3 regions of the Cupriavidus sp. 05T41 genome follow, and region 1 is predicted to be linked to each of the others. Evidence: predicted binding sites of a transcription regulator. Region 1 holds the regulator's gene; each other region holds the start of a gene.

Region 1 (2,265 bases):
TGCTGGACGTGCTGGAGAACTACCCCGCGCGCAATGGCCGTGCCGCACCTGCCGTGCCGACCGTACCGGCCGCGCCCGCCACCGAGCCCGACGGCTTCGTCGATGGTGGCCGGATGTTCAAGGCGCTGGCGCAGGTGCAGGGAGAGTAAAACGTGAATTCACTTGCCCTGGACCAGGCCGAAAGCCTGCGGCGCATGCTGGCGCCGCGTGCCACGCGCCGCATCGCGGTGGTCGCGAGCGATGCGGGCGCCGGTGCCACCACGGTGGCGCTCGGGCTGGCCAATGCGCTCGCCATGCAGGGTGAACGCGTGCTGCTGATCGACGAAGACCGCATTGGCGCGCGCGCCACCCGCTTGGCCGGCGCGGCGCCCGAGGGCACGCTGGCCGCCGTGCTGGGCGGTGCGCTCACGCTGGAGGCCGCGCTGGGGCAACGTCCCGCGGGCACCATCGGCGTGCTGCCCGGCAGCCCGCAGGCCACGGGCGACCTGGGCCTGTTCAATGGCTACCGCACCGTGCTCAGCGATGCCCGCAGCGATGCCGAGGGCGCCCTGTCGCAGGTGGCCGGCATGGCGCACAACGTGGTGGTGGTGCTGCGTGCCGAGCCGGCATCGATCAAGGCCGCCTATGCCTGCATCAAGCAGCTGAACCACCTCTACGCCTGCCGCCGTTTCCACCTGGTCGTCAATGCCGCCGCCAGCGACGCCGCCGCCAGCGCCGTGCTCGGCAATCTTGCGCGCACCGCCAGCCAGTATCTCGGCGTGGACGCGAGTCCTGCCGGCAGCCTGCCGCACGATCCGCTGGTCGAGCGCAGCACGGCGCTTGGCCGCTGCGTGGTCGAAGCGTATCCGGCGGCGCCGGCCACTGCCGCCCTGCGCCGTCTTGCCGTCGGCATCGCCGGCTGGCCGCTTCCCATGCCTTCACCAGCCGTAGCCCGTTCAACCCCTCCGGCCGCGCCGCTGGCGCCGCCGGCCACGGCCCTGGCCTGAGCGCCGGGCCTGCCAGCTAGGACTCACGAGAATTCCACCATGTATACGATTCAGGGAAAGCTCGAACAGACTGACACCGTGACCGCGCATGCGTCGCTGGTGCGTCGCATCGCCTTGCAACTCGCGGCCAAGCTGCCGGCCAGCGTGCAGCTCGATGACCTCATCCAGGCTGGCATGATCGGCCTGCTCGACGCCGCCAAGCGTTACGAGGATACGCACGGTGCGCGTTTCGAGACCTATGCCAGCCAGCGCATCCGCGGCGCCATGCTCGACGAGGTGCGCGCCAACGACTGGCAATCGCGCAGCCTGCGCCAGTTCACCCGGCGCATCGAGCGTACCGTGCGCGGCCTCGAGCAGACGCTCGGCCGGGCGCCGCTGGACTCCGAGGTGGCGCAGGAGCTCGAGTTGCCACTCGACGAATACCAGACCTTGCTCAACGAGGTCTATGGCTGCCAGCTGCTGCACTACGAAGACTTCGAACGCTCCGGCGAAGAAGACTTCCTGGATCGCCACCTGAGCGTCAGCGACGACGGCAATCCGCTCACCGTGCTGATGGAGAGCGGCATGCGCGAAGCGCTGATACGCGCCATCGAGCGACTGCCCGAGCGGGAAAAGCTGGTGCTGTCGCTGTGCTACGACCAGGAGCTGAACCTGCGTGAGATCGGCGCCGTGCTCGAGGTGACGGAGTCGCGCGTCTGCCAGATCCGCAGCCAGGCCATCACGCGCCTGCGTTCGCAGCTGCGCGGGCTGCTATGAAAGCCAGGTCCCGCCATATCGCCGTGGCGGCCATTGCCGCATGCTGCAGCCACGGCTGGGCCGCGCCGGCAGGACCTACCCTGCATTCGTGGTCGGCTTCCGTGAGTGGCCCCGCCTTGTATGGCAAGGGCCTGCGCACCATGTCCGCGCCCATCACCCCGACCGGGTATCTGCCGCAGGCCGAGGGCGCCATCACCACCGTGCGGTGGCGCTACAGCTTTACCCGCACGCCGCCGCTCGATCTGCAGGCCTATCTGTGCAATGCGCAGCGCTGCGTGTTGCTGCCGMGGGCGGAGGGACTCACCGATGCCTTCAGCGGGGATGACGCAGGCAGGGGATTCGTGTTCGCGTTCCAGGTACCGGGGAAGGGCGCGCTGACGCCCGTCCTGCAGGGACAGTCGGGACAAGTGGTGGTGGGGTACAGGTAAGACCGCAGGTGCATGGATTCGGCGGCCCGGGCCTTTCCGCCCGGGCGCCGCTTCCCAAGCCCCCGCAGCCGCTCAAGCCTCAAGTCTCAAGCCTC
Region 2 (2,265 bases), on a different contig from region 1:
AGTTGGTGGTGAAGCTGGCCGTCGTGGTCAGGTTGCCCTTTGCATCAACGTAGCTCGAGGTCGCGCCGTTGGCGCCGTCTGCCTTGCCGGTAGCGCCGTCAAGCTTGATCGTGGACGTCAGGCCGCTGGTCTTGCCCAGGGTGACGGTGGTCGCGTTGCCCGAGCCGCCTGCCAGCACTGCAGCTGCCACGTCGTTCTTGCTGGCTGCTGCGTTGTTGGTGACATTGCCACCAGCAGCGGAGGTGTAGGTGGTGCCGTTGACTTGCACGCTTGCGACACCAGCGGCAGCCGAGCCGGCGTTGGTGAACACGCCACCCAGCGTTGCTTGCGACAGGCCGCCAGTGTTGTTGGTGGTGAGGTTGCCGGCGCCGTCGTCGTACAGGGTGGTGACGCCGTCAGCGGCGGTCAGCTTGCCTGCGCTGTCGACCTTGAACTGGACCGATGCGCCGCTGGCGTTGGTGTACGTGCCGGCTGCCTGGCCGAATGCCGGCAGGTTGGAGCTCGACAGCGAGGCTGCCGAAGCAGCGGTGGTCACCTTGTACGAGAAGTTGCCGGTGCTCGAGTTGTAGGTGTAGGTGTTGCCGCCAGCCACAGCAACCGTGTCGCCGTCTTGCAGCTTGGCCAGGACCTGGTCGGTCGAGGCGAAGGTGTTCTTGGTCGTGACTTGGTACAGGCTCGAGCTGATCTTCGTGGCGGTACCGGCGGTCACTGCGTTGCTCAGGTCGGTAACCGTAGCAGCCTTGTTCGGGGTGCTGGTCACGCTGAAGCTGTCCAGGCCCAGGGTCTTCGAGCTGATTTCCGACAGGTTGACCGAGATGGTCTGGCCGTCGTTCGCGCCAACCTGGATGTTCAGGGCCTTTGCCGACGAGGACAGGACCTTGACGCCGTTGAAGTCGGTTTGTTGCGAAGTACGGTCGATTTCAGCCAGGCGCTGCGTAATTTCATCCTGGATCGACTTCAGGTCGGAGGCGGAGTTCGAACCGTTGGCGGCCTGAACGGCCAGCGTGCGGATACGTTGCAGGTTGTTGTTGACTTCGGTCAGCGCGCCTTCCGTCGTTTGCGCCATCGAGATACCGTCGTTGGCATTGCGCTGCGCTACGGTCAGGCCGTTGATGTTGGCGGTGAAGCGGTTGGCGATGGCCTGGCCGGCGGCATCGTCCTTGGCGCTGTTGATGCGCAGACCCGACGACAGGCGCTGAATCGCGGTGTTCAGTTGCGATTGCGAAGCGTTGAGGTTGTTCTGAGTCATCAGAGACAACGAATTGGTATTGATGATCGACGACATGGTACGACTCCTAGTTGCAGTGATTTACACAGTCCGGCGGCTGCCGTGTAACGTTGGCTGACTGCGTTGCAGTGCGTGTAGTGCCTCCGTTGCTAGGGTTATCGACCAGCGTCGGAAAAGGTTTAGTGTGATCTTGCGGTCGTGCCCTGAAGTTTCTTTGCGCGCTCCGGCTGGCGCGGCGGGGCGCGTGGCCGGGGCCCTGGCGGCGCCACGCCTGGTCATCCTCGCCATATCTCTAGCGCCGCTTGCGCGTGCGGGGCGTATACAGGCTGACGAACTCCGGCGAGCTTTCCGCGCCCGGCACGCTGGCCATGGCTTCCGGTGCGTGGGCGGGCGTAATGACCGCGATGGCGTGCTTGTAGACGACCTGGGGCACCGGATCGTCCGGCGATTCGGCCAGCAGCACCATATAGTTGTCGGCGGCGACGATCACGCCATGCAGGCGGATGCCGCTGGACAGGTGCACGATGACCGGCTTGCGGCTCGCACGGTGGGTGGACAGTTGCTGGTGCTGCAGCTTCCGGCTAGGGCGGTCCACCCTGGTTTCCTTCTTGTTCACAACTTCTCCGGAAGAGCCCGCGCGGGTTCTGGCGGCTGGCAGGGATTCGATAACCAGGCGTGGGCAACTGAGGTATGACGCACTGCTGAGCGCGGGCTGCGGCCCGGCCTGGGCGGAACTGGGGATGAAACATCCGCTCTCGATGCTGGCCGGGGGGCGGGGTGCATGGATCGCGGCCAGCCGCGGTATGTGCGCGGGAGGGGGGTCCAATACCGCCTCGCAATCGGTGGCGAGCGGCGCCGCCAGAAGAGAAGGGGAATACTTCAGGGGCGAGAGTAACAAAATTTTACAAATATGGACGGTTGGGGGGCGCGCCTAGCCTAGAGGTTTACCTCTAAAAAACCGATTGCATCACAATAGGTGAATATATGTCCATGTTCACTTGTGGGGCAAATCCCAACGCCGGCCAGGCCCGCAACCC
Region 3 (2,265 bases), on a different contig from region 1:
GGTGCCGACCTGCACGATGGTGGCGGTGCCTGCGGACGCGCCGAGGGTGGCGGTGCGCACCGCCGCCTTGGCCCGGATGCGGCCGCCGGTGATATTGCCCTGTCCGCCCTTGGGACTGCCCGCGAGGATGCTGCGCCCGGCGGCCACGTCGCTCTGCCGGATGCCGCTTTCCACGGTGACATCGGTGCCGGCCTCGACCACCGCGCTTTCGATGAAGCGCGCGTGCAGCGCGCCCTTGCAGCGCACGCTCGCCAGCGCCGCCGCGCCATCGCCGCCCTGGTGCGCGCCTTCGGCCCGGCCGATGATGCCGCCCTTCACCACGACGTCGCCGCCCGCCTCGACATGCGCGGCCTCGATGGTGCCGCTGACGATGACATCTCCGGTCACCCGCACCGTCATGCCGGTCTTGATATCGCCGTTGACGCGCAGAGTGCCGTCGAAGGTGACATTGCCGGAATGCATGTCCACCGCTTCTACGTCGACCACCGGGCTGACCGAAACGCCATGCGGCAACAGCGTCGGCGAGCCGGAGATCGCCGCCAGCAGGACGCCCGGATCGGCGGGATCGGGGGCCACGCCCGTCAATCCATCGGCATAGGGCGGATCGGCCGCCTCCGGCGCCGCCACGGGCTTGCCGAAGACGTCGACGCCATCCGTGCCCTGGCGGGCCGGGATGCGGCGCATCAGCGGCGTGCCCGGGTTGACCAGCAGCAGGGTCCCGAGGTCGCGCAGGTCGACGCGGCCACTTTCGTCTTCCGCCACCAGGGGCTTGCGCGGCGCCAGCAGGCTTTCGAAGCGCGCTGGCGTGCCGGGCCGCGGCGCGCGCCCTGCGGCGATCTCCACGCTGTCGCATAAGCCCGCCTCGAAGACCGTGCGCAGGATGTCGCGGTCAGGCTCGGCCACGATGCCGCGCTCGGCCAGCGCGGCGCGGACATCGTCACGCACCACCGCGCGGCCGCCTTGCGCCGGCAGCAGGCTCAGGCGCACGCTCAGCCCGTCGGCGCTGATGTCGATCTCGAAATAGCCGTCGGTGACCTCTCCGATCAGCGCCTGCACCGGCGCGCCTTCGGTGGCGCGCTGGCACTGCGAGAGAAAGCCGCCGACCGCGGCTGTGTCCAGCCTGGCCCCGCCCCAGCCTGCGGCGGCCAGCGCCGCCTCCAGTGCCGCGCGGTCCGGCGGCATCCGCCCCGGCGCCATGGCATAGGTGGCGTGCAGATGCCGCGTGGCCTCATCGAGACTGACCCGCAAGCCCCCTTCTACTGCGTCAACTGGGTGTTCTCCCCGACTTTCCATTCCGTCGTTCCCTCTGGTGGATCTGTCCGGGCGCGCGGTCCCGCCCGCTGCGCCACTTGCCATTCCGGGCCGCCCCCGCCGCGCGCTGACGCAGCCCGCGACCAAAGGGTGCGGCGGCATCGCCGTGGGTACCTGGGCTTCTGGCATCTGCCCGCGGGCGCCGCGCACGGGGCCCCGGGTTGTCTTTGCGCGCCGCTGATCTTTGTTCTTTCTGGCGCACACAACACCAACGGCGGCCTTGCGGAAAACTTGAGGGCCGCGCGCCGGGATCCCGCCGAAACCAGGCGGCAAGCAGGTGGCGAGCACCGGCATCCGCTGCGGCGGTTGCGCCACTCCGCCCGGCCGCCGGCGACTTTCGGTAAACTGCCGCTATTCCGGCGCCGCGTCGTCCGCTTTGGCGCACGCCCCACTGCCTCACCGCTTTTCCCAGGTTCCCCAGATGGCCCAGAAGTCCCCGGCGTCGAAGACGCCCGCCGCACCGGCGCCCAGCCCCCACGAAATCCGCCCCGGCCAGTCCGTCGAGCTGCTCAAGGCGCTGCATATCCTCACGCGCGACGGCAAGATGAACCAGGACAGCCGCCGCAAGCTCAAGCAGGTCTATCACCTGTTCCAGTTCATCGAGCCGCTGCTGCAGGACCTCAAGCAAGACCATCCCGACGTGACGCTGGTGGACCATGGCGCAGGCAAGTCCTATCTGGGCTTCATCCTGTACGACCTGTTCTTCAAGGACCACCTGGACAACTCGCACATCTTCGGCATCGAGACGCGCGAGGAACTGGTGCGCACTTCTCAGGAGCTGGCCGCGCGGCTTGGCTTCAAGGGCATGTCCTTCCTGAACCTGTCGGTGGCGGACTCGATCACCTCGTCGCAGCTGCCGCCCGCCATCGACATCGTGACCGCGTTGCATGCCTGCAATACGGCCACGGACGATGCCATCCGCTTCGCGCTGGAAAAGCACGCGAAGTACATCGT

The links. The regulator FliA, encoded in region 1, starts transcription of late flagellar genes. The targets are predictions, from matches to a motif close to CTAAAGTTTNNNNNNNNNNNGCCGNTA.
Region 2: AC1DKV_RS05865 (flagellin N-terminal helical domain-containing protein) is a predicted target of FliA. The motif match lies at 1,385-1,411, and genes of this name have one in related genera.
Region 3: AC1DKV_RS19300 (DUF342 domain-containing protein) is a predicted target of FliA. The motif match lies at 1,521-1,547, and genes of this name have one in related genera.

The regions. Positions count from the first base shown of each region.
Region 1 is NZ_JBFTLQ010000057.1:14,890-17,154, reverse strand. Features, by position in the region: gene flhF (flagellar biosynthesis protein FlhF) at 1-149, shown strand, start outside; gene AC1DKV_RS27580 (MinD/ParA family ATP-binding protein) at 153-986, shown strand; gene AC1DKV_RS27575 (RNA polymerase sigma factor FliA) at 1,026-1,742, shown strand; gene AC1DKV_RS27570 (flagellar protein FlhE) at 1,739-2,170, shown strand.
Region 2 is NZ_JBFTLQ010000006.1:146,143-148,407, forward strand. Features, by position in the region: gene AC1DKV_RS05865 (flagellin N-terminal helical domain-containing protein) at 1-1,285, opposite strand, end outside; gene AC1DKV_RS05870 (RNA chaperone Hfq) at 1,521-1,844, opposite strand.
Region 3 is NZ_JBFTLQ010000031.1:11,305-13,569, forward strand. Features, by position in the region: gene AC1DKV_RS19300 (DUF342 domain-containing protein) at 1-1,293, opposite strand, end outside; gene AC1DKV_RS19305 (class I SAM-dependent methyltransferase) at 1,733-2,265, shown strand, end outside.